Regions from separate parts of the Peptoniphilus sp. SGI.035 genome, predicted to be linked through region 2. Evidence: a T-box and tRNA genes for the amino acid it is inferred to sense, from the RefSeq annotation. Region 2 holds a T-box; the other holds one or more tRNA genes.
The links. The T-box of region 2 lies ahead of serS (serine--tRNA ligase). A T-box ahead of a tRNA ligase gene usually reads a tRNA of that ligase, here a tRNA-Ser.

Region 1: it has a tRNA-Ser gene. The T-box ahead of serS (serine--tRNA ligase) is inferred to sense a tRNA for this amino acid. The anticodon was not compared.

What each region holds. Positions count from the first base shown of each region.
Region 1 covers NZ_JBNPOJ010000003.1:14,837-30,876, reverse strand. The annotation lists gene ACQRC6_RS02355 (V-type ATP synthase subunit B) at 1-1,224, shown strand, start outside; gene ACQRC6_RS02350 (V-type ATP synthase subunit D) at 1,214-1,852, shown strand; gene ACQRC6_RS02345 (antiporter) at 1,939-3,066, opposite strand; gene ACQRC6_RS02340 (GntR family transcriptional regulator) at 3,424-3,783, shown strand; gene ACQRC6_RS02335 (ABC transporter ATP-binding protein) at 3,780-4,466, shown strand; gene ACQRC6_RS02330 (hypothetical protein) at 4,466-5,221, shown strand; gene ACQRC6_RS02325 (aminotransferase class III-fold pyridoxal phosphate-dependent enzyme) at 5,539-6,081, shown strand; gene ACQRC6_RS02320 (HAD family hydrolase) at 6,219-6,908, shown strand; gene ACQRC6_RS02315 (50S ribosomal protein L25) at 6,988-7,614, opposite strand; gene mnmA (tRNA 2-thiouridine(34) synthase MnmA) at 7,630-8,691, opposite strand; gene ACQRC6_RS02305 (Veg family protein) at 9,003-9,269, shown strand; gene ispE (4-(cytidine 5'-diphospho)-2-C-methyl-D-erythritol kinase) at 9,429-10,274, shown strand; gene ACQRC6_RS02295 (hypothetical protein) at 10,252-10,995, shown strand; RNA gene ffs (signal recognition particle sRNA large type) at 11,003-11,267, opposite strand; tRNA gene ACQRC6_RS02285 (tRNA-Ser) at 11,271-11,360, opposite strand; gene ACQRC6_RS02280 (biotin--[acetyl-CoA-carboxylase] ligase) at 11,417-12,403, shown strand; gene ACQRC6_RS02275 (aminotransferase class I/II-fold pyridoxal phosphate-dependent enzyme) at 12,456-13,808, shown strand; gene tmk (dTMP kinase) at 13,805-14,413, shown strand; gene ACQRC6_RS02265 (cyclic-di-AMP receptor) at 14,410-14,736, shown strand; gene ACQRC6_RS02260 (cyclic-di-AMP receptor) at 14,745-15,029, shown strand; gene ACQRC6_RS02255 (ATP-binding protein) at 15,029-15,967, shown strand; gene ACQRC6_RS02250 (PSP1 domain-containing protein) at 15,964-16,040, shown strand, end outside.
Region 2 covers NZ_JBNPOJ010000009.1:38,373-54,412, reverse strand. The annotation lists gene ACQRC6_RS05870 (branched-chain amino acid transporter permease) at 27-332, opposite strand; gene ACQRC6_RS05865 (AzlC family ABC transporter permease) at 333-1,016, opposite strand; gene iadA (beta-aspartyl-peptidase) at 1,107-2,294, opposite strand; gene yfcC (putative basic amino acid antiporter YfcC) at 2,305-4,017, opposite strand; gene ACQRC6_RS05850 (CPBP family intramembrane glutamic endopeptidase) at 4,132-5,142, opposite strand; gene ACQRC6_RS05845 (calcium-translocating P-type ATPase, SERCA-type) at 5,374-8,073, opposite strand; gene serS (serine--tRNA ligase) at 8,279-9,565, opposite strand; T-box leader at 9,603-9,765, opposite strand; gene ACQRC6_RS05835 (hypothetical protein) at 10,039-10,161, opposite strand; gene ACQRC6_RS05830 (AAA family ATPase) at 10,272-11,183, shown strand; gene ACQRC6_RS05825 (hypothetical protein) at 11,173-12,888, shown strand; gene ACQRC6_RS05820 (hypothetical protein) at 12,904-13,065, opposite strand; gene ACQRC6_RS05815 (pyridoxal phosphate-dependent aminotransferase) at 13,085-14,266, opposite strand; gene ACQRC6_RS05810 (threonine ammonia-lyase) at 14,277-15,233, opposite strand; gene ACQRC6_RS05805 (M20 metallopeptidase family protein) at 15,385-16,040, opposite strand, start outside.

The sequences.
Region 1 (16,040 bases), on a different contig from region 2:
GTTTTTGGTAATAACTTAGGTGTTTCGACAAAAAATACTAAGGTAGAATTTTCTGCACATCCCTTTGAAATTCCACTTTCAGAAGAAATATTAGGAAGAGTATTTAATGGAACGGCAAAGCCTATTGACAAGGGTGGTGCAATTTATTCCAAGGACGTATATAACATAAATGGTAGACCAATTAACCCATCAGCTAGAGAATATCCAAGGAACTTTATCCAAACAGGTATATCTTCAATTGATGCGCTAATGACCCTCATTAGAGGTCAAAAGTTGCCAATATTTTCTGGTTCAGGACTTCCACACAACGAAGTCGCTGCTCAAATAGTTAGACAAGCAAAAATTGTCGACGAAGGCGGAGAAAATAACTTTGCCATTGTCTTTGCAGCAATTGGCGTAAAGCATGACGAAGCCGATTTCTTTAGAGAAAGTTTTAAAAACTCTGGAGTAATTGACAAGGTAGTAATGTATATAAATTATGCAGATGATCCAATTATGGAAAGGCTAATTGCACCAAAATGTGCTCTTACAGCTGCCGAATATTTAGCTTTTGAAAAGAATATGCAAGTTCTTGTAATAATGACTGACATCACATCCTATGCAGAAGCATTGAGAGAAGTTTCATCATCAAGAGAAGAAGTGCCTTCAAGAAAGGGATATCCAGGACACTTGTATTCTGACCTTGCTGCACTTTATGAAAGAGCAGGTATGATTAAGGACTCCAAGGGTTCTGTAACACTTATACCAATTTTAACAATGCCAAATGACGATATTACACATCCAATTCCTGACCTTACAGGTTACATCACAGAAGGTCAAATTGTAGTAAGCCGTGATTTGTTCTCAAAGGGAGTTTATCCACCAATAGATGTACTTCCATCACTTTCAAGACTTATGAAGGATGGCATTGGCGAAGGCTACACGAGAGAAGACCATCCAGATTTATCTTCACAACTTTTTGCATCTTATTCAAAGGTACAAGAAACTAGAGCTCTTGCACAAATCATTGGCGAAGATGACATTTCCGATGACGAAAAATTAGTTTTAAAATTTGGAGATGAATTTGAAAAGAGATTTTTGACACAAGATCAAAATGAAAATAGAGATATAGAAGAAACACTAAATTTAGGTTGGGAATTATTAAAGATCCTTCCACCTGAAATGATTGATAGAATTGATCCTAAGTTAAAAGAAAAATATTTAGGTGATAAGAATGGCAATTAAAGTTACTCCAACTAAGGCAAATTTAATTGCATCTAAAAATGCACTTGTCCTCGCAGAAAAGGGCTACGACCTTCTAGACAAAAAAAGAACTGTCCTAATTAAAGAAATGATGGACTTAAATAAAAATGCAAAGAAGCTTCAATCTGAGATAGAAGAAAAATTTGCAGATTCTTATTCTGAACTTGTCATGGCAACTATTTCCATGGGTGCACTTTCATTGAAAGACATGGGAGAATCTGCTCCCTTGGAAAAGGAATACGAAGTAATCTCTCGTTCAGTCATGGGACTTGAACTTCCAAAAATAAAATATGAAAAGAAAGTAGTTAAGGCAGATTATTCCATTCATCAATCTAATGCAGCCTTTGACAGGGCTAAGATAAATATTTCAGAAATTCTGCCAGTTATTTATGAACTTGCAGAAATAGAAACATCAGTCTTTAGACTTGCAAATGAAATAAAAAAGACTGCCAAGAGGGCAAATGCCCTTGATAAAATTCAAATACCTAAGTACAATCATATTATCAAAGAAATTGAAGATACTTTGGCAGAAAAGGAAAGAGAAGATTTCTTTAGACTAAAAAAAGTAAAGAATAAAAAGAATAGAAAAAATAAAGAAGAAGTAAAATAAAGAAAACTCCTAGAGCTTAAAACTTTAGGAGTTTTTGTTTGCAAAAATTTTTGAGTTCAATAAAATATTTGCTTGCTATACTATTTTTAATCAATACCAATTAAAAGTGCAATTATTTGTGGTAAAAATACCAGAAAAATTGTTGCAGTTGGTTGAGTTGCAGCATAGAAAGAAGATACTCTGTCATCTTCTGTAACTGTTAAAAGAGCCCCTAGAGATGGAGCACTTGTCATAGCTCCAGTAGTTGCTCCCAATGCTCCAAACAAAGGAAGTTTAAATACTTTGTATGAAAGTAAAAAGGACACGATTGTAGTAATAAGAGTCATAAGAACTCCCACAAAGAATAATTTTATGCCATACTGACTTACAACTTCAACAAATCCAGATCCAGCTTTTAAACCGGAAGGTAGAAGGAAAAAGGCAAGTCCTAAATCACGAATAGCAGATAAGATACCCTTATCAGCACGAAGATTTATTCTGCCAATATTTCCAATATGTCCTAAAATAAGACCACCTATTAAAGAACCTCCGCCACTTCCAAGAGAAATTTTAGCAGAGCCAGCTTTAATTTTAATCATTCCAATTAAAATACCAAGAAATGCTGCAATTGCAATTGAGAAAAGTCCACTTTTTTCAATTGTGATGAGTTTAGAAACATCGACGATTTTCCTATTGGAAGATTTAGAACTATGAATTTCAAGTTTTGCATTTTCAACTTCTCTATCTGCACCTAAAATTTTAGGAACAATTTGAACGAAAAGTACAACGCCAACAACACCAAAAACATAAGCAATACCATAACCAACGCCTGGTAAAATAGAATCTGTCAATTCATTTACTGTCCCCAACATAGAAGTTGAAGTAAGAGCTCCTGTTGCTAATCCAAGGGAAAGAGAAATAGGGAGTTTAAATATCTTAACAGCAGCTATAACAGTAAGTCCTCCTACTACTGCAGCTATAAATGATATTAAAAGAAAAGACACTCCATTTTTCTTAATATTTTCTACAAAATCGGGACCAGCCATAAGACCAATAGGCGTTAAAAATAAAACAAGACCAATTTTAGATAAAAAAGCAGGTACTTCAAATCCAAAATGTCCAAAGAATAATGCGACAATCAAAATCGCTGAGGCTCCAAATTTAATTCCAAAAAAATTAATTCGGCCAATTAGATAACCCAACGACATGATTAAAAAAATTGTAAATAATTCCATAACTGTACCTCCTATATAAAAGTTAATTATATATTATCATAAAGGTATTATATAAGTAAAGAATAACAATTTATTATACTATAAGATTGTTAATATTAAATGAAAATTAAGAATATATAATAAAAAATGTTTAAAAGTAAATTTTTTTTAAATATCTATTGCATTTTTATAAAAAGGCGTATATAATAACTATTGTATTAAGGGGTTGATACAACGGTACAAAAATTATTTTAATATTATGCAGTTTAAGATTTATCTTTGATTTAAGTAAACTAAAAATTATAAGATTAAAAATAAGAATTTTAATGTAGTCAAGACTAAAGTAAAATCAATAACTCTACATATAAGGAGGGTTTTATGGAATTTGATAACAATAGACCTATTTATCTACAACTTCTCGAAGACTTTAAATTAAAAATTTCAAGTGGTCAGTGGAAAAGTGGAGAAAAGATGGACACTGTAAGGAATTTAGCAAAAACTTATGGCGTAAATCCCAATACAGTGCAAAGAGCACTTCAAGACCTAGAAAGAGAAGGACTAGCAAAATCAAATAGGACTACGGGAAGATTTATAACTGACGACGAGAGTTTGATAGAAGAAATTGCAAGGGGAGCTTTTTATAGATCCTGCGACGACTTAATTGAAGTTGCCGAAGAACTCAACTTGACAAAGGAAAAATCACTTACACTTTTAGATGAATATTGGAGGGAGTCATGAGCAAATTAGAAATAAAAAATTTAACTATGAACTACAAAAGCAAAGTCCTTGACGACTTGAACTTGGAGTTAGATAAGGGGCAAATAGTTGGACTAGTTGGTCCAAATGGTACTGGAAAATCTACATTACTTAGAATACTTGCAGGACTAGAAAAAACTTATAAGGGAAGTATATTAATAGACGGAGAAGAAATATCCTATAAAACTGCAGACATCTTGTCTTACCAACCGGACAAATTTGCATTAAGCGATAAACTTTCAGTAAAAGAGGTTGTAAATACTTACAAATTGTTCTTCAAAGATTTTGACGAAGATAAGTTTTATAAAATTTACGAAGAATTTAAGTTGCCAAATAAGTCAAAGGTAAAGGAAATGAGCAAGGGAATGAGAGAGAAAATGCAAATTGCCCTTAGCCTTTCAAGAGATGCAGAAATATTTCTCTTGGACGAGCCAATTTCTGGCGTCGATCCATCAGCTAGAAAGATGATAATCCAAACTATACTAAATAATTTTAAAGAAGACAGTTTAATAATTGTGTCAACTCATTTAATAAATCAAATTGAGCCACTTCTTGATAGAGTGCTATTTTTATCCGAAGGCAAAATTATGATAAATAAAAAAGTTGACGAGATAAGAAGTGAAAAAAATATGAGCATAGAAGATTACTTTACGGAGGTATTTTAATGGGAAAATTATTAGGACATCAAATAAAAAATCATTTTAAAAACTACTGGTTCATACCAGTTTTACCCCTTGCACTTATAGTGTTTGGATTACTATTTAGTAGTGTTAATTACAATTTAGCAGTGCGTTCACTTATTATTGGCATTACGGCCTTGTCCTTTGGATATTTTGCAGCAGCAGTAACAGTAATAGTTGGCGACTACAATATGTTTTTTGGAGACAGTGCATTATTTTATGAATCAATACCTATTAGTCCTTCAGCAAAGACATTTTCGAGATTTATATATTACTTTGTGATGTTTGCAATTTATACCTTGTATCTTGGAGCAATTTTTGTATTCTTAACATTAGCTGGTACAGAAGTATCGACAATTTCGTGGAGTGAAATATCAAGTGTAATAAATGAAATTGGAACAAAAAATTTATTAATAGCAGCAGGCATAGCAATAATATTCCTATTTAATTGCATTGCGAGAATAGTATTTTCAATAAGTCTTGGAGGTTGCAAGAAACTAAGAAGATTTGGATTTGGCGGTCCAGTTATAGTATTTATAATTCTAGGAATATTAGAAGGATTTGCAACTAAATTGTTAGATACCTTTGATTTCTTCACAAAAATGGAATTATTTATGAACAATGGAGATGTATTTGTTAATTTTAAGGGCATAGGATTTTTAGCACTATTAGCAGTAGAAACTATATTATTTCTCTTTGGAGTGTATTATTTTCACAAAAAAAGAATTTCAGTAAGTTAATAATAATTTTTTAAAGTTCATGGGATTTTCTCGTGAGCTTTTTTTAGTACGATGAGTATATTTCAATGCTGGGGTGCAAATCCCTAAGGTGCATTTGCCGACGAATCCATAGCGATTTGCAAGTTTTACAAGGCGACATCTAAGAAAGAAGAAGTGTATTTATTATGTTGTGAGATGGATATTAAATTAGTCCTACTCGATTTATAAAAAATTAAATATATCTATTTCTAAAATTTTAAATAAGAAATGCAAAAAAAGCAATGTTAACATATTAAAAAAAGCTAACAAGAAAAAGGGGATGTTACCTTGTACTTTTAATATTTGACGAAGTTGCAACTGGTTTTGGAAGAACTGGAAACAGATTTGTAGCAGATTTAGTATTGCCAGATATAATAGTTTTAGGCAAGGCCTTAACTGGCGGATATATTGGCCATGCCGCAACAGTTGCAAACAAAAAAGTTTTCCATGCTTTTTATGACGATGATCCAACTCACGCTCTTATGCACGGTCCTACTTTTATGGGAAATCCTCTTGCCTGTGCTGTTTCACTTCGTGCAATAGAAATTTTTGAAGAAGAAAAATTTATGGACAAGATTAAGAGAATAGAAGAAATTGAAAGAGAAGAAATGGAAGGCTTTACTCATAAAAAAATAGAAGATGTAAGAGTAATGGGTGGCTGTGTATGTATTGAAGTTAAAGACGGAAAGGACATTGAAGGTTTCCAAGAATTTGCCTATGAAAGAGGAGTTTTTGCGAGACCCTTTATAAAGTATATTTACTCCATGGTTCCCTATGTAATTAATGAAGAAGAACTTAGAAAAGTTATGAGGACTATGAAAGAATGGTTTGAAAATAAATAAAATTTTTTAAAATATAAACTCATAAAAAGGCTAAAAGCATGATGAACTAAAATAAAATTGCCATAAAGGCTTTTCACAATAAAAAAATTCATATAGAATTAAATATAATATAAAGGGATAAAACTGAAAGGAATTTAATGATTATTATGATTAAGGCAATTTTATTTGATAAAGATGGGACGCTACTTAAATTTTCTGAAATTTGGGTGGATTCAATTTTAGAATTTTTAAAGGGAAAAAATTTAAGCGAAGATTCAAAGAAAAAACTTTTTAAAAAGATTGGCATAGTGGAAAATAATGAAGTAGAAGAAAACTCTATTCTTTCATCCGAAACTATAAAGGATTTGGCGATTATTTTTTCGGAATACATGGAGGAAAGTGAAGAGGAAATCTACAAAGACATTGATAATTTTCTACTGGAATTTTTAAAAAAGAATAAAGAGGAAATAAAAGAAACCTGCGACCTAAAAAGTTTATTTGCTGACTTAAAAGGCAGGGGGATTCTTATTGGACTTTTCACTTCTGATAATTATAGGCAGGCGAAATTTTCTATGGAGTATTTGGAACTTGATAAATTTATTGATTTTTATGCTGCAGCAGATTTATATAAAAAGAAACCAAGTACAGAAAGCCTAGAAATTTTTAAGGAGAAGTATTCTCTTAAAGACGATGAAATAATTGTTGTTGGAGATTCAAAGGTGGATATGATTTTTGGAAGGGACACCATAAAATTAGGCGTACTATGTGGCACTGGTTCCAGAGAGATGTTAGAAAAATATACTGCTAATATTTCAGAGGACCCAAGAGGAGTTTTAAAATTTTTATAGAGTAAAATAAAAATCAAAATTAAAATTAAAAATTGATAAAAAAATAAGGGCTTCAAGAGCCCTTTTAAAATACAAATTATTATTCAGCTTTTTCTTCAGTTTCAGCAACAGTAGGAACTTCTACAGAAACTTCTTCTCCTTCTTCAGGTTCTTTTTCTTCTGTTGGTTCAACAAGAGTTGCAACAGTTTCTTCAGCGTCGATGTCGATTTTAATATTTTCATCGCCATATATGTCAAGGTCAGCAACAGTTTTAACATCGCCAATTTGCATTTCAACAACATTTACAACAGCTTCAGAAGGAAGGTATTTTGGAAGACAAGTTACTTGTACTTCGTTTAATACTTGGATTAATGAAGATGGTTGAACTTTAACTTCATCTCTACCTTCAAGAACAACAGGAACTTCAACAGTAAGTTCAGTGTTCATATCAACTTCAAATAGGTCAAAGTGAACCATTGCATTTTTAATGTGGTGCATTTGAACTTCTTTGAAAAGAACAGAAGTAGTTTCTCCGTCAACTTCGATTTCAAAAATATTTGAATATCCTTCTTCAGAATAAGCTTTAAGTAAATCTTTTTCAAGACCAGATACTAATTTTGCTTCCTCTCCCTTTGAATAAAGAACTCCAGGAATTTCACCCTTAGCTCTAAGTTTATCAACTTTGTTTTTGCCCTTTGCATCTCTTTTGTTTAAAACTAATTTCATATATACCTCCAAAATTTATTTTATAATACCTGAACCAAGACATACATCGCCTTGATAAAAAACACATACTTGACCAGGTGTAACACCCTTAAGTGATTTTTTCAGTTTAACAACATATTTACCATTATTATTTTCAAGAGTCGCATCTTCATCGCTTGCCCTATATCTTATTTTAACAGATAAATCAATGGGAAGAGAAGGAATTTCTGTAATCCAAAAAATATCTTCAATTTCAAATTCATCCTTATAGAGAGCTGGATTATTAATTCCCTGTGCGACAATTAAAAGATTATTTTTCAAATCTTTGTCGGCAACGAAGAAGGGTTCACCACTTCCAACGCCACCTATGCCAATTCCACGTCTTTGACCAATTGTGTAGTGCATAAGACCAGAATGTTCTCCAATTACATTGCCCTTTTCGTCCACAATTTTGCCAGGCTTAGTAAAAAGAAATTGGTCTAAAAATTCATTAAAATCTCTTTCGCCAATAAAACAAATTCCAGTAGAATCCTTTTTTGAAGCAGTAGAGAGATTATATTTTTTAGCAATGTGCCTTACCTCATCCTTGGTTAAATCGCCAACGGGGAAGAGAGTCTTTGCAAGTGCATCAGACCTAACCCTTGACAAAAAATAAGACTGATCCTTATTAGGATCGACTCCCTTTAAAAGATAAGTTTTACCATTGACATTTTTTGTCCTAGCATAATGACCCATTGCAATATAATCAGCATCAAAATCCATTGCATAGTCGAGGAATGCCTTGAACTTAATCTCAGTATTGCACATTACATCTGGATTGGGAGTTCTGCCCTTTTTGTATTCGCTAAGGAAGTAAGAAAAAACTCTATCTCTATATTCTTTTTCAAAATTGACAGTAAAGTATTTTATGTCAAGTTGTGAACAGACAGAAACTACATCAATGTAATCTTCTCTTGCCGTACACATTCCGTCATCTTCAGCCCAGTTTCTCATAAAAACAGCTGTAACATCATAGCCAGCTTCTTTTAAGAGAATTGCAGACACAGACGAATCCACGCCGCCACTCATTCCGAGAATGACTTTTTTGTTTTTTTGCATCAATACCTCCAATCCACTTAATAACAATACATAATTATACAATAGTTGACTTGAAAAATCTAGACTTATTTAACAAAATACAAGTTCTTAAGGCTTTTTGAGTAAAAAATAAAAAATTTTTTGTGGAATAATATTTGGATAAAAAATATTAGGGCAAAGATAAAACTTTGTGAAAAATATTTGAAAATTAGGGTAAAATTTTATTGACAAAAAAAACTATATGGAGTAGAATTATAGATTTATTTGACAGAATTAAATTTTTATAGTATAATAATCTAGTATTAAAAGTCTTTGGAAGGAATGAGTGTCAAATGAATCAAATGCAATTAATCAAGAAAGAACTTGAAAATCATATTGGAAAGAAAGTTATTGTAAGTGCCAATAAGGGCAGAAAAAAAATTGTTACTCGCAAGGGTGTTTTAAAGGCAATTTATCCAAGTCTTTTTGTACTTGAAGTTTTTAACGGAGAAGAACTTGTAACTGCAAGTTACACATATTCTGACGTACTTACATCAACTGTAAAAGTTACAGTTTTAGACGAAGATGTAAGTTATAAAGACGCAAAGATGATTTCATAAAATATTAGCTGCTTAGGCAGCTTATTTTTTTGCCTAAATTTATGGGAAAATTTTAAAGGAAGATTAAATTTTATAATAAAATCTAAATAAAGCAAAAAGCCTTAATATACATTGATGCAAAAAAATAAATTATGAATTATAATTAATTTGAGGTGTATTATGATTAAAAAGAATGCCTATGCAAAGTTAAATTTATCACTAGACATAATTGGCAAAAGGGAAAATGGATACCACGACATAAAAACTCTAATGGTAATGACAGATCTTTACGATGAGATGAGTTTTTCAAAAAGCAATAAAGTAGAAATATTAACTGATTTTAACTTTGATATAAAAGACAATTTAATTTACAAAGCTTACGAAACCTTAAAAAGTAAAGTTGGATATGACATCCCCTTTAAAATTGAGATAAATAAAAAAATTCCAATCGCAGCAGGGCTTGCTGGCGGCACATCCAATGGTGCAGCTACTTTTTACGCCTTAAACGAATTATATGACTTAAATTTTTCTAAAGATGAGCTAATAGAGATGTCAAAAAGTCTTGGAGCAGATTTTACATATATGATGACTGGTGGAACAAAAATTGCCAGCGGCATTGGTGATATTTTAGAAGATATAAGACCAATATATCTTGAAAATATATTAATCATAAATCCAGGTTATGGCATTTCAACAAAGGACGCCTACAACAAAATAAAGATAGATGATGAGCGAATTGATTTTCACAAAATTTTAGATGCAATTTATAAATTAGACATTGATAAACTAAATTTTCTTCTAAGAAATAAAATGGAAGATGTAGTTTTTAATATGCACAGAGATTTATTGGAGATTAAAAATAAATTAATTGAATTTAACTCTGCGGCACTAATGAGTGGAAGCGGTGCTACCATCTTTGGAATATTTGAAGACAAAAAATCTTTAGAAGAGGCATATTTTTATTTTAGTAAAATTTACAGATATACATATAAAGTGAGAGTAGGTGAAGGCTTTGGCAGTTTTTGACACAGGACCTGGCATTGTAGGTCTATACCAAGAACATCGCGACTTTTTAAATTATTATATTGACGACAAGTTTGAATACTATGGGCTTTACAAAAGGGACGCTGTAAATGAGAGAATTGAATATATAAAAAAATTTTTTAAAAAGGACAAAAAGGTTTATGTCATGGATTTTGACGCCATAAATTATTTTAAAGATTTTAAAAATGCAGAATTTGGAGAAAAATCTCTAAAAAATAAATTTATCGACAGAAAAATCTTATGCCTTTCATCAAAACTTACTTCAGAAGAAAAAACTTTAGATAATTTCACGAAGTCTTATGTAAAGTACCTAAATGTACCCCTCCTTATAAATGCCTCAAATGATGGGATAGCAGATGAAATTGTAAAAAAAATTTGTGGAGAATATTTTCAAGATTTTGATTTTACTGACTACGATTTAATTTTTTTGGCGTCAAGTGGACTTCATCTGAAGAAGGATTTTTTCAAAAAATATTTTAATGGAATAGAAGTTTTTTCAAATACAGATGCTATTTTAGAGGATTATGAATATAAAAAGGAAAATTACATAAGAGATTATTTTTATGTAACAAATTCAAAGAGAGAATTTTATTCAAGAAGTGAAAAATATTTGAGAGAAAAAAATGTTTTAAAGGATGGAGAAATCTTAAATGTATCAAAACTAAAAAGGAAAATAAAAAAAGTCCCAAATAAATGGGACTAATATGTAGCCATGCACCCTATGTCGAAAGTTAACCTCATCCGTTACCCATACAGTTAGCTCAAATTAGGCGACCCTTGCGGCACACAAAAGATCTTACTTAGTGCTGCTTCGATCAAGATCTGACACGGTTCATAAGTTTCTGTTGCGCAGGACCCAATCATCAACACCACTTATATGGGGCAGGCGATAAAATTAAAATCCTAGATAGGGAATTCGGCCCTGCTGTAGCGAATTGCAGGTACAGGACATCGCTAATTTCCCGCTTAGCATGGCGATGGCGGAGAGAGGGGGATTCGAACCCCCGATACATTTTCATGTATACTCGCTTTCCAGGCGGGCTCCTTCAGCCACTCGGACATCTCTCCATAACCTAGAAAGTTATTTTACAGTAGATTTATAAAAATGTCAAGAAGGTGATATATTGAAAACTAAGGATATTGTATTAAGAGAATTAGAAAAAAACAGAGCAAATTATATTTCTGGTCAAGAATTGGCAGAAAAATTAAATATTTCAAGGACAGCAATTTGGAAGGCAATAAATAATTTAAAGAAAAGTGGATTTCAAATTGAATCCCAAACGAAACTTGGCTACAAACTTTTAGAAACAGATGACAAATTATCTGAAGAAGGAATAAGAAAGGGACTTCGTGAAGAATTAAAGGACATAGACATAATTGTATTTGACGAAATTGATTCAACTAACACCGAAGCAAAGCGAAGATTATATTCCAGCGATGTCAAGGATTTTACTGTAATTGTATCAGATATGCAAAAGGGAGGTCGTGGAAGGACGGGCAAAACTTTTGAATCGCCAAAGGGAAGTGGAATTTACTTTAGCATAATTTTACATCCAAAGGAATTTTTTGATTTTTCCTTCTTTGATTTAATTACAGTTAAAGCAGCAGTTTCCGCTCTTCAAGGGATAAAAGAATCTACGGACAAAGAACCTCAAATAAAATGGGTCAATGATTTATTTTTGAAGGGAAAAAAGATTTGTGGCATTTTATCAGAACTCGATGCAGATTTTGAATCAAGAAGCGTCAAATCAGTAATTGTTGGAATAGGAATAAATGTAAACAAACCAAAGGACAATAGTTTCAAAGATTTAAAGGACATTGCAGGCTACATCGAAACTGATGCCATAAGAAATGAAATTTTATCTAGCATCTTAAACGCCTTTTATGAAAATAATTATAAAAAGAAAGACGAAGAAGTCATAGATTATTACAAAAAACATTCACTAGTAATTGGAAAAGAACTATCCTTTGAATTAAATGGCAAAAAATATTCCGCAAGGGGAATCGACATAAACGAAAAGGGAAATTTAATAGTAGACACTGGAGAAGAAAAAATTACCCTTTCAAGTGGCGAAGTTTCCATTAAAGGAGATTTTTATAAAAAGGGCTAACTTTTAAATGATTAAAAATTATAGTATAATTAAGGAAAGTTGAGGAGAAAAGATGAAAAGCCCTTTAAAAAATGAAATCGACAAAATTAAAGATGCAATCTCTTTTGGCATGCCAGGCCACAAGGGCAAGGACTTTTTTGACTTGAACATAAAAAGTGATTTGACAGAGATATTATACACAGATAATCTCCTAAATCCAAAGGGAGCAATAAGGGACTTGCACTTAGAGATAAAAAAATTATTTGGCTCAAAAGAATCCTTTATGACGACAAATGGTTCTACTGGAGCACTTCACATTGCAATTTCTATGGCTACATCTCCTGGAGATAAAATTTTAATACAGAGAAATGCACATAAGTCCATTTACAACGCCCTTATTTTAAATGATTTAGACCCAATTTACTTAAATACAATTTACGACGAAAAGCGTGCCATGTATTTTGGAATAGACCAAGAAGAACTAAGGGATAAAATCAAAAAAAATAATATCAAAGCTTGCGTCCTTGTAAGTCCAAATTATTTTGGCGGAATTTTAAAATTAAAAGAAATAATAAAAATTTTGCACGACAATAATATCGCAGTGATTGTAGACGAAGCCCATGGAGCACATTTATACTTTTCAGACTTAAAAAAATATTCTGCAATAGATGCAGGCGCTGACTTAGTTGTAAATTCAACGCACAAGATGATACCTTCGCTTACACAGACTGCACTAATTCACAGAGGGACAGATAGATTTTCTCACGATGAACTTTTAAAATTTATAAATATTTATAACAGCACTTCGCCATCCTATTTATTTATGCTTTCCATTGAAGCAGGATTAAAATACATGGACGAAGTTGGAAGAATTGAACTAAAAAATAGAATAGAAGATATTAAAAATCTAAAAAGAGAAATAAATTATAATTTAGATCTAAGCCACGACTCTATAATAGCATTAGACCCAATGAAATTTTTATTTAGAATTGGAAATATGAGCGGCGAAGAAATCCTAAAAGACTTTTTAAAAAACAAAAACATTAGACTTGAAATGGGCGATTTATACTACGCCCTTGCCCTAATTTCTCCAATAAATTCTAAAGGTGAAATAGAAAAATTAAGAGATGCAATTTTAAGTTACGATAACAATGACTTTAAAGAGATTTTGCCACTAAAATTTGAAATTCCAAAGAGAAAAATGATGCCAAGGGAAGCATTTTTAGCGAGAGGCGAATACCTTTCATATAAAGAGGCAAAGGGCAGAATTTCTAAAGAGATAATAGCAGCCTATCCACCAGGAGTACCATTAGTGAGTTTTGGCGAGGTCATTGACCCTAAAATTATAGAAAGTATAGACAGATATTTAAACGAAGGAATTGAAATAATAGGACTTCACGAAGATAAAATTGAGGTAGTTAAATGAGCACATTTATTACATTTGAAGGGCCAGACGGGTCTGGAAAATCAACAATTTGCAATTTAATTTATGAAGAACTTTTAAAGAACAAAGTAAAAACAATAAAGACTAGAGAACCAGGCGGCACTAGAATTTCTGAAAAAATAAGAGAAATTATTTTAGACAAAGATTTAAGTGAAATGGACATGAGGACAGAGGCACTTTTATATTCTGCATCACGAGCCCAACACACTTACGAAAAAATAATTCCCGCCTTAAAAAGCGGAATTACAGTTCTCTGCGAAAGATATGTCCTTTCATCCCTAGCCTATCAAGGATACGCAAGGGGACAAAAACTAGAAGACATTTTAAGCATAAATAATTTTGCAACGGGAAGGATAAAACCCGACATTGTATTTATATTTAGAAGTAGGGGAGTAACTCTTCACAGAAAAGACAAATCCTGCTATGACAGATTAGAGAGAGAACCCGACGAATTTCATAAAAAAGTTCGCGACTACTACAACAATTTAGAAAAAGAGGACAATTATTATTTTATAGATGTAAATAAAAGTATAGAAGAAGTTTTTTGCGACTGCATGAAAGTTCTAAAAGAGAGGATGGTTGTGTGAAACTTGTAATCGCAATAGTTCAAGATGAAGATAGCGAAAATTTAATAAAAACTCTTAACAAGAATAATTTTAAAGTTACAAAAGTAAGTTCCACTGGCGGATTTTTAAAATCTGGGAATGTTACAATTATTTCAGGGATTGACGACGAAGACAAGGATAAGTTTATGAAAATTTTAGAAGAAAATTCAAAGACAAGAGAAGTAAAAAGAACTATCCAACCAATTAATATTCCAGGTCAAGCTATGATTCCAGTGCCAATAAGCGTAAAAGTTGGTGGAGCGACAATTTTTGTAGTCGATGTATTTGATTTTAAAAAGTTTTAGGTGATATTATGAAAATGATTATAGCAATAGTGCAAGAGAAATACACAGATGCACTAATAGATAAATTTTTAGACGAAGACATATATGTTACAAGACTAAGTTCAACAGGCGGTTTCTTCAAATCGGGCAATACCACACTTTTGTTAGGTTGTGAAGAAAGTGAACTCGATAGGATTTACGCAATTTTTAAAGAGCTAACTGAACCCGAAGACATTCACATTAAAGAAGGGGACTTCAAAGTTTCTGGAGCCACAATATTTGTAGTTGACTTGGAAGATTCAAAGAGAATTTAATGTTTTTAGAAAACTCAGAAATAATAAATAGCTTAGAAAGAGATTTACAAAACAAATCTTATAGCCACGCATATCTTTTTTGCGGCTCAAAGGGAATAGGAAAGTTTTCTCATGCGAAAAATTTTGCAAGAGCAATATTAAAGGACAATAGCGAAGCCCTTAGATTTTTTAGCGGAATAAAAGAATATGAAGACTCCGACCTTTTTATAGTAAAGGGCAAAAGCATAATAAAAAAAGAAGAAATTGAAGAAATAATCGAAAATTCTTTCTCAAAACCCTATAACAGTAGCCACAAAATTGTAATCATAGACGATTTTGACAAAGTTACAGTAGAAGGACAAAATACACTTTTAAAAACCTTGGAAGAACCTGAGGATTATTTGATTTTAATATTAATATCAAGCACCATAAAAAAAATTCTTCCCACAATCATATCAAGGTGTAGGATTTTAAAATTTGCTGATGTTACAAGAGATAGAATAGAAGACTTTTTAATTAAAAAAAATATTACAGAAAAAAATGCAAAACTTTTTTCACGACTTTCCAATGGGAGTGTGAGCCTTGCCCTTAGATATTACGAAGATCCTGAACTTCTGTCAAAGAGAGAAGATGTAATAAAATTAATTGACAAAATTATAAGGAAGACAGAATTTATTTTTGACGAGATAAATTTTTTCAAGGACAATAAAGAAGATTTTGAAAATATTTTGAACTTTATGCTCACATGGTATATGGACTTAATATATATAAAAAATGGCAGAGAAGAAAAAATTGCAAACATAGACAAAATAGATTTATTAAAATTAGAAGACGTCAGTGTATCGCAAGTAATAAAATCCTATGACGCAATTATAAAGGCACTTGAGCGTCAAGAGAAGAATATAAATTTTGACTTAAATGTAGAAACACTTTTAATTGAATTAGGGGGAATTAGATGATAGAAATAGCTGGAATTAGATTTAAAAGAACTGGCAAAATCTATTATTTTGATCCCATTGATATAGATTTAAA
Region 2 (16,040 bases):
AACTGCCCATAAGGACAGTTTTAAAACTAAATTAAATATAAAAATCCCATATACAATGCCGTTCCTAGTGCAATGGACAAAAAAAAGTTTTTAATAAATTTGAAACTTAAAATTATCACTGCAAAGGATGTTGCAACAGGTATTACTTCTGTAGGGTTTAAAAAATTAACTTTTCTAATACAAAATACGAGGAGAAGCCCCATTAATGAGTAGGGAAGTTTTTCTCCAAGATATTCAATAAAAGTTGTTAGTTTTCTCTTTCTAAAAATTATTCCAGGAAGAAATCTCGCCATCGCAGTTATTAAACCTGCGATAAAAATATATTTAAGCATTTATATTTCCTCCCCTTTTTTCTTAAAGTCGATGTATAAAAAGATTAAGATTATAATCATCGCTGGAAGAATAAAATTTTCTCCAAAGATAATTAATGAAAACCCCGAAGCCACAACTCCAATAATAGCAGGAAAGTGGTCAGTCGTTTGATTCCACTGGCTTAAATAGATTACTAAAAATAAAGCCGTAAGTATAAAATCTATTCCTAAAATTTCTGTCTTTACAAAATTTCCAAGAATTCCGCCAAGTGTCGTAGCCAAAAACCAGTATGCTTGAAGTAAAATTATTATGGAAAAATAAAAATCTTCTTCTTTCATATCATCGGGCACAGGAACGCCCATTATCATTGAATAAGCTTCATCACAAAGGGCATAATTTGAATAAATTCTCTTGCCTTCACTCATGTCTCTAAACTTTGTAAGACAAGTAAGTGCATAAAAGAAATGTCTAATATTCATCATTGCAACAATTAAAACAAAAGAAAGTAAATTCATGCCAGCATACATTGCCTCAACTACAACAAATTGAATTGATCCTGAGAAAATCACAACTGAAGTAAGTGGAGCAACCCATGGTGCATATCCCTTTGATGAAGTGAATATCCCAAAAGAAATTCCTATAAATAAAAAAGAAATAAATATTGGAATAGTATAGGGAAAGGTCTTTTTTAAATTTTTAATCATCTTTTCACCCCTTAAAGTTTTTTAGAATTATAACATAAATAAAGGAATTTATGCATAAAAACCCTCGAAATTAATCGTGGCTTTCTAAATTTATTTATTTTCTTCAAAGGTTCCAAATACTATTGGCAATTTATCTCTTAACATAATCCTACCCTTTGCAATTACTGTATCAATATCTAATGTTTCTTCGTCAAGCAAATTAATGTCAGCATCAAATCCTTTGTTTATCTTTCCCTTATTAGTTAATGATAAAATTCTTGCAGGATTTGATGTTACTCCTCGAAGTGCAATTTCAAGTGGTATATCTTCTTTAAATACACATTCTTTTATTGCTTCTAAAAGACAGCTTGATTTTCCCATGCCAAGTCCAATATATTCATTTTTCTCGTTAAACATTGGAAAGCTTCCCTGTCCATCAGATGTAAATGTGAAATTATCTAGGGATATATTTTCTTCTATTATTCTTTTAATTGCCTTTGATATTCTAACTTCTCCATACTCTCTTTCCCACAAATCGGGGTCATCCGCTCCAGTAAAGTCACAATATCCACCGCGTTTCATGTACTTTATACTTTCTTCAAAAAGCTCCTTATTTCTACCACAATGTGTTGGCAAAAATTGTGTAATTGGAAGTTCAGTTTCATCTACTGCTCTGTTTAAATAATCTAAGTTTTTCTTTCCATCACCCATGTGGATATTTATTATTCCAGCTTTTCCTGAAAGCATGCCAGCCACTCTCACATTTGCAGCAAGTCTAATAAATTCTTCGAAGGTTGGTTGTGATGATCTATGATCTGAAAGTGCAATTTCTCCTGCTCCTATTATCTTATCAATTGACATTATATCCTTCATAATATCTCCTGTTAAAGTTGGAGTAGGCACTTGATAGGAACCAGTATAAATATATGATGTTATTCCTTCTTCTTCAAGTCCACGTGCTTTTGCAAGTAGTGACTCTATATCTCTACATACTCCATCTGTTCCAAGTGTTCCAACAACTGTTGTAACACCTGCTGTAGTTAAAGTTGTAAGATTTATTTCAGGAGTTCTTGTCTTAAAACCTCCTTCGCCTCCACCACCTAAAATGTGAACGTGACAGTCAATAAATCCTGGAGTTAAAATTTTGCCCTCTCCCTTTATTTCTTCAACCTCCATTGAGGAAATGTTTATATCAATTTTATCTTCTACTGAAGCAATCTTATCTCCAAGTATTAACACATCTTTTTTGCCAATGTTTTTTGGAGTATAAACTTTTACATTTCTAATTATTTTTATCATATTCCACTTCCTATTGAAAATTAATTGCTACGGCAATAATAAGTATTACTGAGCCTATAATAAAGAAGAAGGTTTGCATTTTTATTTGAAATTTTGCCCATTTAGACCAATCAATTCCTGCAACACCTAGTACTCCAATTAAACTTGCAGATACTGGGGTAAAGGCGTCCATAAATCCTGCACCCATTTGATAAGCAAGTACTGCAATTTGTCTAGAAAGTCCAACAAGGTCTGCAAGTGGAGCCATTATTGGCATTGTAAGAGCAGCTTGTCCAGAATTTGATGTTACTACTAAGTTAAATAGTGATTGGAATAAATACATTCCTATGGCAGCTAAAGTCTTAGGTACACCTGAAAAGGCATTGCCCACAGAATAAAGTATTGTATTTAATGCTGAAAAACTATTTGCATCACTGCCGCCTAGTACAATTAATATTCCTTTTGCCATACCAACTACAACTGCTGTGCCTGCAAGGTCAGCTGCTCCTGATTGAAAACTTGAAGCCATATCATTAATTGTCATGTTGTTTAGCTTAAATATAACTGCTGTTATACCTCCAACAAGACCCATTACGAAGAATTGAGATGCTATTTCTGGAATATAGTAACTCTTTTTCATAACTCCCCAAACAATCCAAATTAAAACTGCAAGCATTTCTAATAATATAATCTTGTGACCAAGTTTAAATTCTTTTGCAGATGTATCTTCTTGTAATTTTAGTCTAAATTTATTGTCATTTTCATAAGTTACAGATTTTCTAGGATCTTTGTAAATTTTTTGTGCATATAACATTGTATAAGCTGCACCAAGTCCTGTAACTACTACCCAACATATAAGTCTAAATCCAGCCCCTGAAAGTACAGGAATACCTGCAATACCTTGTGCAATTGCAACTGAGAATGGACTCATCCATGAAACTGCATTTCCAAGTTGAGATGCAACAAAGGTAACTGTTACAGCGACAATTGAATCGTAACCAAGGGCTATTACAAAGGGAACCATGACCATAGAAAATGGTATAACTTCTTCACTCATTCCAAATGTAGCTCCACCAAGTGAGAATAAATAAAATAAAATGGGAATTGCAAATTTTTCAAGTCCCTTTGTCTTGTCTATTACTGCATAAATACCAGCATCAATTGCTCCAGTATTCATTATAATTCCAAAGGCTCCCCCAACAACAAGTAGTAAAGCAATTATACCAACTGCTGATCCATACTTGTCACCTGATACTAAACCTTCAAATAAAAAGTTTAGAAAACCAAAACCATTGAAGTCCTCTGTACCCCATACAGTTGCAGTTTTATTTAATTTAACTGAAGTGTCATAGAAATCTTCTCCATAAATTTCATATAAAGTATCATCTGTTAATCCAACTTCAGCTAAGCTTTCTACCGTCCAAGAATCTGCTGGCTCTTTTAAAAGTAGAGCAAAACCATCTTCGTCAATTTCATGTTCTTCTAGCGCTTCTTTATCTTCAAATAACTTACTTAAATTTTCAGATAAAAATTTTTTGTCTAGTGGATGCATGTACCTAAATGTTTCAGTTTGCAATACAGTTCTTGAACTAATTTCTCCATTTGCATTTTCATATTCAACTTCATGAGTTGAAAACTTACCAGCAGGAATTAAAAAGGTAAGAATCCAAGATAAAACTACCACGAAAAATATAATCGCATATGTATGTGGAGTTTTAAACTTTGTCAAATCTCTCTTTTTCATAATTATATCTCCTTTCATAATTCAATAATTAACCCCTAAATTTATTATACATTTTTTCTATGCTAAAACTATTTTAATTTATTTTAATTATTATTTAGGTAAAAAAACTAAAAATTAGTCTTCTTTTATGTTTTCAAATACCGATTTCTCCCAAAGGCTTTCATCTTTAACGTGATTAAAAAATATAAAGATTCCAAAAAATATAATTGAACTTATACTTGTAAATAAAAATCCTTTTAAATCATAATGTTGACCAGAAAAAATATCCTTGGAAATATCTGTAATAAATAATAATGCCAAATTGTTGTTTAAGTAGTGTATCATAACAGGAGCCCAAATAGATTTTGTTTTATTATAAGCATAAGTTAAAAATATTCCAAAAAATGTACAAAATACAATTTGCCCAAGTATTGAATAAATCTGTGATGCTAACTGACCATCGGAATAGTAGAAAAGATTAAGTGGTAAATGCCATATCCCCCAAATAAAGCCCGTAATCAGAATAGATTTTTTATATCCATAAATTTCCTTTAGCCTTGGTGCTAAATATGCTCTCCAACCATATTCTTCGCCTATAAAAGGCACGATATTTAAAAAAGAAAAAATAAAAATTGAAACAAGAATTTTTACACTATTAATATTTAAGATTTTTATTATCTCTCTTGTTTCTCCCTGTAATATACCTCCCAAAAATAATCTTAGAAAATAAATAATTATAAAAACTAGACAAATTAACAATGTTGTTTTCTTATTTGGATTGTCTAAACATAATTTTCTTTTAAGATTTTTATCCATAGTTGAAATACATATAATCATTGGAATCGCAGATATCAAGATTATAAAATCTGAAAAGCTTGTATTAAAATTAGAAGAAAAAATATTTATTATTGAAAATGCAAATAAAATAAGACTTGTAATTATATAAATTTTAATTACACTATTCTTCAAAATACTCTTATCCTCACTGTACAATAAGGCTACTACACCAAGAAATGGCATAAACATTTGAAATAGAGGATAAATATTTGTATTTATATTGTTTAATTTGCAGTAATAAATTGCAAATCCCATTATGTATGGAAGAATAAATGAAACTCCAATATAAATTTTTAAATCTTTTTTCATAAATTTCTCAAACTCCTTTTATCTAAAGTGTATATATTTTATATCTACACTTTAACCTCGTGTATTTATTTTGTCAAGATATTTAAAATTTTCAATAAAAAAGGCTAAAAATTTTTAAACATTATAAAAATTCTATTTACAGATTTTAAAATAAAAATGCCGACAAAATTTTAAGTTGACCTCTTAAATTTCAATGTCGGCTTTTCATTATATATTTTATTTAATAATAAATTATTTATTTTTCCTAAATCTTACTTTCTTTTGGATTTCTCCTGCTAAAAGTGGTATTACTGCTGAGCCAAGCACTACTGCAATTTCTCTTGGTCCTAAATCCATTAGTCCAAAGGCATCGTTTAACACTGGCACATAGATTACTACTAGCATCAATAAGAAAGAAAATGCTGTTGCCATTACTAATTTTTTATTTGTGAATACTCCAATTTCAAAAACAGTCTTGTCTATTGATCTTGCCGTATAGGATCTAAGAAGTTCACAAATTATTAGTGATGAAAATGCCATTGTCCTTGCGTGGTGAAGTCCTTCACCTAATCCATACCATTTTAAGCCAATAAAATATGCAAGAAGTGTTGCAACTGTTATTGCAATAGATTGAATTGCAACTGTTATTTTTATTTCTGTGTCTAGGATTGGTTCGTCAGGGTCGCGCGGTTTTTCCTTCATTATGTCAGCTTCTCCTCTTTCAACTCCAAGAGCTAAGGCTGGAAAAGAATCTGTTACAAGATTAAGCCAAAGAAGTTGAATTGGAATAAGCGGCACTGGCAAGTTCATCAATATAGAAATTAAAACTATTAACACTTCTCCCATGTTGCATGAAAGTAAATATGCCACAAATTTTTTTATATTAGAATAAATAATTCGTCCTTCTTCAACTGCATTTACAATAGTTGCAAAGTTGTCATCTGTCAAAATTACTTCCGCTGTGTTTTTAGCGACATCTGTCCCTGTAATTCCCATTGCAATGCCAATGTCTGCCTTTTTAATTGCTGGTGCGTCATTTACACCATCGCCTGTCATAGCTGCTATATGTCCATTTTGTTTCAAGGCGGTTACTATTTGAACTTTGTTTTCTGGAGAAACTCTCGTAAAGACAGATTTTTTCTTTACTATTTCTCGAAGTTCTGCTTCAGACATTTCATTTAATTCTCTACCCATTATTGCTTCATCATCTGATTTTACAATACCAAGGTCCTTTGCAATTGCAAGACCTGTTTCAAGATAATCGCCTGTGATCATAATTGGTCTTATACCTGCGCTTCTACATTCTTTTATTGCATCCTTAACTTCTGGTCTTGATGGGTCAATCATTCCAGTAAGTCCAACGAAGACCATATCCTTTTCAACAACTTCAGATGTAAGTTCACTTGGAAGAGTTTTGTGTTTTCTATAAGCATAACCTAAACATCTAAGAGCGGATCTTGCAAATTCTGAATTTTTATCTAAAACTTCTTTTTTAAGTTTATCGTCTAGTTCAACTTCTTCTCCGCCAATTAAAATTTTACTACATCTATCTAATACTACATCAGGTGCACCCTTTGTAAAAGATGTGATTTCGTCAAAAATTTTGTCATGAAAAGTTGTCATCATCTTTCTATCTGAATCAAAGGGAATTTCTTCCAGCCTATCAAATTTTTTATAAAGATTTTCTAATCCATTTCCTGCTTTTTCTGCAAAAGTAAGGAGCGCCCCTTCAGTTGGATCTCCTGTAATGGATGCTTCGCTGCCCTTCACCTTTAATTTTGCATCATTAGTAAGAGCTGCAATTGATGATAAAATTTTTAAGTTTTCATCATCTTCTATTGTAACTACCTCTTCTTTTTTAGTTACATCTCCTTCTGGTACATAGCCAGTTCCTGAAACATCATAAACATTTCCGTCGGTAAAAACTTTTACAACTGTCATTTCATTTTGCGTTAGAGTACCAGTTTTGTCGGAACAAATTACTGTAGTTGTTCCAAGAGTTTCAACTGCCAAAAGTTTTTTGACAATGGCATTTTTTTCTGCCATCTTGCCCATGCCAATTGAAAGTACAATTGTTACTATGGCAGGTAAGCCTTCAGGCACGGCTGCAACTGCAAGTGAAATTGCTGTCATAAACATATCTAGTGGATCATGTTTATATAAAAGTCCAACAGCCATTACAACTGCACAGATTACTATTACCAAAATGCCAAGAGTTTTTGAAAGTTTTGCAAGTTTTCTTTGCAAGGGTGTTTGTTCTTCTCCTACCGTTGCAATTGAAGTTGCAATCTTGCCAATCTCTGTATTGTGTCCAGTTTCAATAACTACTCCCATTCCTCTACCGTAAGTTACAATTGTTGAAGAATAAGCTAAGTTTTCTCTATCTCCAATTTCCATTTTTCCACTATATATTGCGTCATAGTGTTTCTCCACAGCAACAGATTCTCCAGTAAGTGATGATTCGTCGACTTTTAAATTTGATGATTCTATAAGCCTTAAATCTGCTGGAACAATATCTCCTGTTTCAAGGACAATAATATCTCCTGGAACTAATTTATTTGAATCAACTTCTTCATGTTCGCCATCTCTTATTACCTTTGCCTTTGGCGAAGACATCTTTTGTAGTGCTTCAATGGCTTCTTCTGCTTTTCCCTCTTGATAAATTGAAAGAAAGGCATTTACAATTACAATTGCAATGATAATTCCAGCATCAAGGGCTTCTCCTACAAAAACAGATACAATTGCTGCTGCAATTAAAATAATTATCATTGGGTCTAGGATTTGCTCCTTTAGCTTTTCTCCAAAGGATTTTTTCTTTTCTGCCTCAAGTGCATTTTCTCCATACTCTTGCAATCTGTTTTCAGCTTCTTCATGAGATAGTCCCTTCTCTTTTGTTGTCGAGAGATTTTTCAAGGTCTCATCTGGCGACTTATTATACCAATTTTTTTCCATAATTCCTCCTTATAATTTCATATAAAATAAAAAAAGAGACCGATTGTTACATCGGTCTCACATACTTAATACTAAGCTTTCCAGCCGGGCAATGCCGTAATGACGACTGAAAATTTAAAAGTTACTCCCCTAAGTGAATAAATTATATCAAATTATTTTGCCTAAAACAATCTAAGTTAATATTACCCAAAAATATTCTCTTAAATTATTTTTTTGGAACAATCTTTTCCTTTCCGCCCATATACATTTGAAGTGGTTTTGGAATTTTTACACTGCCATCTTCTTGTAGAAGATTTTCTAAGAAGGCAATTAACATTCTTGGCGGTGCAACAACTGTGTTGTTCAAAGTATGTGCAAGATATGTTCCATTTTTACCACGAAGTTTAATATTAAGTCTTCTTGCTTGTGCATCTCCAAGATTTGAACAAGATCCAACTTCAAAGTATTTATTTTGTCTTGGAGAGAAGGCTTCAACGTCAAGAGATTTTACCTTTAAATCTGCCAAGTCGCCAGAACAACATTCAAGAGTTCTTACAGGAATTTCTAATGAGCGGAAGAAGTCCACTGTATTTTGCCATAATTTTACAAACCAATCCTTTGAATCTTCGGGCTTGCAAATTACAACCATCTCTTGCTTTTCAAATTGGTGAATTCTATAAACTCCTCTTTCTTCTATTCCATGAGCTCCAACTTCTTTTCTAAAACATGGAGAATAAGAAGTTAATGCAAGTGGCATATCTTCTTCTGGAGTAATTGTATTAATAAATTTACCAATCATTGAGTGTTCTGATGTACCAATTAGATAAAGGTCTTCTCCTTCAATCTTATACATCATATTTTCCATTTCAGCAAAACTCATTACACCAGTAACAACATCTGAACGAATCATAAATGGTGGAATGTGATATTCAAATCCACGATCAATCATAAAATCTCTTGCATAGGATAAAATTGCAGAGTGAAGTCTTGCAATATCGCCCTTTAAATAATAAAATCCTGCTCCTGATGTATTTCTAGCTGACTCTAAATCAATTCCATCAAAGGTTTCCATGATATCAACATGATAGGGTACTTCGTAATCCGGTATAACTGGTTCACCAAATCTTTCGATTTCCACATTTTCACTGTCGTCTTTTCCTATTGGCACTGAATCATCAATCATTTGTGGAATAATTTGCATCCTTTTTTTAAGTTCTTCGCCAAGATCTCTTTCGACTGCTTCTAATTCTGTGATTTCCTCATTTATTTCAGCAACTCTTTTTTTAGCTTCTTCGGCTTTATCCTTTTCACCCTTTTGTATAAAGCTTCCTATTTCTTTTGAAGTTTGATTTTTTTCTGCACGAAGATTATCTCCCTTAGTTTTTGCTTCTCTAAGTTCTTCGTCGATTTTTATAACTTCATCAACTAGTGGAAGTTTCTCATCTTGGAATTTCTTTTTGATGTTTTCCTTAACTGCTTCTGGGTTTTCTCTTACAAATTTAATGTCTAACATAAATCCTCCCTTAAAATAAAAAAAGCCCCTCAATCCCTAAAGGGACGAGAGACCCGCGTTGCCACCCTAATTAACCAAATGGTTCACTTAAAAATTCATAGACTATGAGGTGGATTCATTTTAAATGTTTACAGATTTGCACCAACCACCTGCTCTCTAAAAAACTTTTTAAAATTACTATTCTCAATTATCGCCTTTTTTAGTTTTTAATATTATACCACAAGAAAAAATAAGTTCAAGTCTTTAGCGTGTAAAGTAAAGTCAACTAATTAAATAATACTATGTTAAAAGATTATAAATCAAAATATTTCTTTGTTAATAAAAATAATCGTTGATATTTTGAACCTAGTTATAAATCCTAACATTTACAATATCTTACAACCTTGTAAAATTAAATATTTAAAACAACTAATTATCATAAAAAGTTATAGTAAGATTAAAACATTTCCATTGTCATATATGTAATTTTTAGTTCATCTATTGTTTTTTATATATTTTATTAAGGCAATTATTGCCAATATTATAAGAGCAAAAATTGCAACAAAAAATCCAAAACCTATTATTAAACTTATTATAGATTTAGACACACAAGCCATAATAATCCTCCTTTATTGCATTATATCATAGAATAATCTTTCAATTTCTTACAAATTATTATTTAAGATAAAATTTTTTCTTTTTGTTATAATATGCTAGAGGTGATGAAATGAGAAAGTTTTTACTTTCACAAGGCGTTTCAGAAGATCTACTCAATGGAGTAGATGAATTTATAGAAAAACATGAATTAAATGAAGAATATAGATATAGAATTCCAAAAATTAAATATAAATACTATGGCAAAAAAACTTGGGAGAAGGCAATCGCAGCAATTTTATCTGGCGATAACATCCTTTTATCTGGACCAAAGGCAACGGGCAAAAATGTTTTAGCAGAAAATCTTGCCTATCTTTTTAAGAGACCTCTTTGGACGATTTCTCTAAACATTGCATCAGACCCTTCAAGTCTTATTGGTTCTGATACTTTTAAAAATAATGAAGTTATCCTAAAAAAAGGACCAGTCTACGAAGCTGCAGAACAAGGTGGCTTTGCAGTATTTGACGAAATAAATATGGCAAAAAACGAAGCACTCTCTGTTGTGCATTCAACTCTTGATTACAGAAGAGTTATCGATGTTTCTGGTTATGGCAGACTAAATTTAAATGATGCAACGAGATTTATAGCAACAATGAATTACGGTTACATTGGCACTCGTGATTTAAACGAAGCCTTGGTATCAAGATTTTTGGTAATTGATATGCCAACAATATCAGAAAGCGATTTGGAAAAATTGTTTAAAGAAAATACAAATTTAAATAAAAATGCAATAAAAATTTTCACAAAATTATTTTTGGACTTGCAAGAGAAATCTCTTAACTCAGAAATTTCTTCAAAGGCAATTGATCTTCGCGGACTCCTTTCTAGCATTGAACTTATGAATAAAGGATTAGACATTAGAGATTCCCTTGAACTTGGAATTGTAGATAAAACCTTTGACTCCTACGAGAGAGAAATTGTTACAGATGTAATAGACACTCTCTTTGTAAAAAATATTGAAAGAGCTGATTTATTTGAAGGATGAAAATAGACTAAAAAATATATTTTGGACTGTTTCAGATCTTTATAACTTCGATATTTTTAAATTCTCGCTAAAACCAGAGGACTCCTACGAAGCTGCAATCCTTGGCTATGCGTCGAAATATTTTTATTTTTATACAATTGATGACTTTTTCAAAAGATATATAAATAATTTAAACAATAAAAAAGATTTATGGGAAATTTCAAAACTAATTATTGAAAATATTTTTTCACATGAAATGATTTTAGAAAGACCTGGCACTTTGGATTTCAAAAAATCTCACGATGAAGAAATTTTAAAATACTTGAATAGACAAAAAATAATTTTAACAACAGAGTTAAAAATTGGATACATTAGAAAAGAAAGAGGAAAATTCCCAAAGATTCAAAAAGTTTTAGAAGAAATGTTAGATGAAATTTATGCTTTTAAAAGCTTAGACACATTTAAGTACCTAGAATTTTTAAAATATTTATTCAAAAAGTATTTTCACATTAACAAAAATCTTCCCAATGACATTGACGAAAGTTATGAGAAATTTAAAAAGGAAGCAAAGTCCAACTCTTCTTCAGATAACAATCGCCCTTACAAAAGAAAAAAATTTGTGGACAACACTTTTCTCGAAAGGTACAATATTGAATCTGCTGAGTTTACTTTCTTTAACGACGATTATAGAGATATAAATGTAAAAGAAGACAATTTTAAAAATAATTTTGGCGACCAAAATATTTACGACGCACTAGAAAAACACTATGGTATAGAAAAAATCAAAAGGCATACTGCCGATAAAATTGCGTCAAAAATCGCAACAGACATTCATAATGATATTAAAATTTATTTTCCCAGTGGCGAATTTAAAAATAAAAATTCCTACTTTGCCAAAGAAGAAAATAATAATTACCTAGAAAATTTAAAATTTTACGAAGACAACAAAATCCAAAATCAACGTGCAATTCGTGAACTTTCAAGCATAATAAAAAATTCTCTGCTAAAAGAATCTGAAGATGAAATTGCAAAATCAAATGAGGGAAAAATTATTGCCTCTGAAATTTGGAAATCAAAGGAACTTAGCGATTATAAAATTTTTAATAAAATAAATCACAAGGATTCCAACGAAATTTTTGTTGACATTCTGCTAGACTCCTCTGCATCCCAAAACAAAAGAAAAGAAATTGTAGCAACAGAAAGCTACATTATTGCAGAGGCTCTAACAAGCTTAAATATAAAAACTAGGATTTTTTCTTACAATAATTTTTACAATTATCTCGTTATAAAAAAATATAGAGATTACAATGACCCTCAAATTAAAAACATGAACATCTTTAAATATTCACCAAGTGGATCTAATAGAGATGGCCTTGCAATAAAATTTATGCGATATTTAATTTCAAAAAATTACGATGCAAGGCGATTTTTAATAATTTTAACTGACGGACTTCCCTTTGATGAAATCGACATAGGAATTGTAGGCACATCAAAAATTCCCGGTGAAAATTATAAAGATGACGAAGCAGTCATGGACACATCAAAGGAAGTGCTATTGACAAGGTTAATGGGTATAAACACCTTTGGCGTGTTTACTGGCGAAGAATCGGAAAGCTTAAATATCAAAAAAATCTATGGCAATGACTACGCCTATATTACCGATATCGCAAGATTTCACAAAGTTGTCGGCATATTTTTAAAAACTTACGCAAATAAAATAGAGTAGGCTTCATAATGGAACCTACTCCTTTTTTATTCCCTTTGCTACATTAAATCCTGCCATGACTAAAATTATTGAATAAATCAATTTTAATAATAAGCTTTCCTTCGGAATCCTAGAAAGTAAAATTGACATTAATCCAAAGATAATTACATTTAAAATAATAGCAAAAATTCTCTTCACTTTTTTATTTAAAACCTTTCTATTTATTCATAAAATGCTTACAAGCTTTTTCTATTCTGTTTAGGCCTTCAACAATGTCTTCGTAGCTACTTGCATAGGAAAATCTTATAAAGCCTTCTCCTGCAGTTCCAAATACATCGCCTGGAACTACTGCAACACATAATTCATCAAGTAAATAATTGCAAAATTCTTCTGCACTAACTCCAACTCCCTTTATGTTAATAAAGGCATAAAAAGCTCCATCAGGATTATTTAGGCTAAGTCCATCTATGGAATTAACTTTTTCAACAATGTAATCGCGTCTTCTCTTGTATTCATTCAACATTTCTTGTGAGCCTTCTCGTCCTTCTTTTAGAGCAGCAATGCCTGCGTGTTGCACAAAGGATGTTGCACAAGAAGTATTGTGTTGATGAATAATATTTAAAACTCTAATATATTCTTCTGGCGCTGCAATATACGCAAGTCGAAAACCAGTCATAGAATAAGTTTTTGAAAAACCATTAATAGTAATAGTTCTTTCTTTCATTCCATCAAAGGATGCAATAGAATAGTGTTTCTTAGTTCCGTAGACAATTTGTTCATAAATTTCATCAGAAATTACTAAAATATCTTTCTTTTTTGCAAAATCGGCAAGATTTTCTAAAGTTTCCTTTGAAAGCATAGATCCAATTGGGTTTGATGGCGTGATAATTACAATTGCCTTAGTTTTTTCTGTAACAAGTTTTTCTAATTCATCAAAATTAATTTGAAAATCATTTTCTTCTGACAAACTATATCTAACTGGCACTGCTTTCATAATATGAGCAGCATTCACATAATTTGGCCAACATGGATTTGGAATTAGGATTTCATCGCCTTCTTCTAAAATTAATGAATAAGTATCAAAAATCGCTTCAGATGCACCTGCTGTTATTAGAATTTCCTTTGCAGAATAATCTAAGTTATTATCCTCTCTTAATTTTTCAGCAACAGCTTCTCTTAATGGCATAATTCCATAATTTGAAGTATAAAAAACATCTCCATTCTCAATACTTTTTATAGTTGCATCCTTTATGACCTTTGGCGTATCAAAATCAGGTCTTCCAACTTCAAAATGGTAGATTTTTTTCCCTTCTCTTTCCATTTCAAGAGTTTTTTCGTTAATTTTTCTAATTCCAGATGGCTCTACATTATTAAATTTACTACAAATAAAATCCCTCATAACTTCCTCCTTATGAATTAATTATTTTTTCAATTATGCTACCATCCACATTGCCACCTGTGATAATTAAAACTAATTTATCTCTCTCGTCATATTTTATTTTTCCTTCTAAAATAGCTCCAAGTCCAATAGCAGAAGATGGCTCAACAATTAATTTTTCTTTATTATACAACAAATCCAAAGCTTTTTTAATACTTTTATCTTCACAAGTTACAACATCATCAACCAAATCTCTTACAATAGGAAAAACACTTTCTCCAGGTTTAACTGATAACAAGCCATCGGCAAGAGTCTCACCTCTATTAACTTCAGTTGGCTTTCCTTCCTTTAAAGAATTTGTATATCTCGCTACATTTTCTGGTTCAACACCAATTACCTTTGCCCATCTAGTTACTCCCTTAGTATACATAGCTATTCCGGAAATAAGTCCGCCGCCGCCAATAGGCACAATCATCTTCAAGTGATCCATTTTATTTAAAATTTCAACAGCAATGGTACCTTGACCTTCAGCAACATCTAAATCATCAAAGGGATGAATAAAAGTCATTCCTTCCTTTTCAGAAATTTCCTTTGCAACAACAAATCTTTTTTCCACAGTTGAAATAACAATTTCAGCTCCAAGATCTCTTATCATCTGCCTCTTTATATCAGTAGAAGTATCTGGAAGAACAATCTTCGCAGGAATCCCTAGCATCTTTGCACAAGTCGCTATTGCCTTGCCATGATTGCCACTAGAAGCAGTAACAACTCCTCTTTGTAATTCTTCATGCGAAAGTTTTCTAATTTTATTTAGCGCCCCTCTTATTTTAAAAGAATTTGTTCTTTGCATATTTTCTAACTTTGCATAAACACTTGTGCCTAAAATTTCCGAAATATAATCAAGCCTTACAAGAGGTGTGTCGTACACATAATCTCTTATTCGCTCTCTTGCCTTAATAGTTTGTTTATATCCATTTCTGTAGTCCATTTTTTTCTCCTTTATAAAACACCTTAAATTCAATCCTCTTTATTAAATTATAATATTCTATAGTAAATTTGTAAAATATAAGTGATTTAATAAATTACATTAACAAAAAAGGCCTCCTTAGAGACCTAAAGCTTTTTGAAAAAATAAAATATTAATTCTCATTCAAGAAGTTTAATGCAATTACACACATAAGAGCAGCGCCCCTATATAATATATCTTCATTTAGATAGAATTTTTTGCTATGAAGAGGATAATTCTTTTCTCCTTCTTTTCCAATTCCTACCCAATAGAATGCTCCTTTAATTTTTTGAAGATAAAAAGCAAAATCTTCGGCTGTCATTGCCGGCTTATCAATTTCTAAAAGCGAATCTTCTCCAAATAAATCGACTACACTTTTCTTTACTAATTTCGCGGAATTTTTTTCGTTCATAACAGCTGGATATCCAAATCCATAATTGTATTCACAATGTCCATGATTAACTTCAGCGATTGCTCTAGCAAGATTCCCCATATCTTTAAAGATTCTCATTCTATCTTCTTCTGAAAAAGTTCTACAAGTACCATCTATCAAAGCTTCTTCAGCCATTACATTGTATCTAGTTCCAGCAATAAATTTTCCAACGGTTAAAACAGCAGAATTCATTGGATCTGTATTTCTTGAAATTAAAGTTTGCATAGCATTTACAAATTGAGAACCCATTACTATGGCATCAACACCTTCGTGAGGTTTTGCTGCGTGAGATGATGCTCCAATAAATTTTATTGTAAAGTGATCAGAATTTGCCATCATGGCTCCTTCTTTTATTG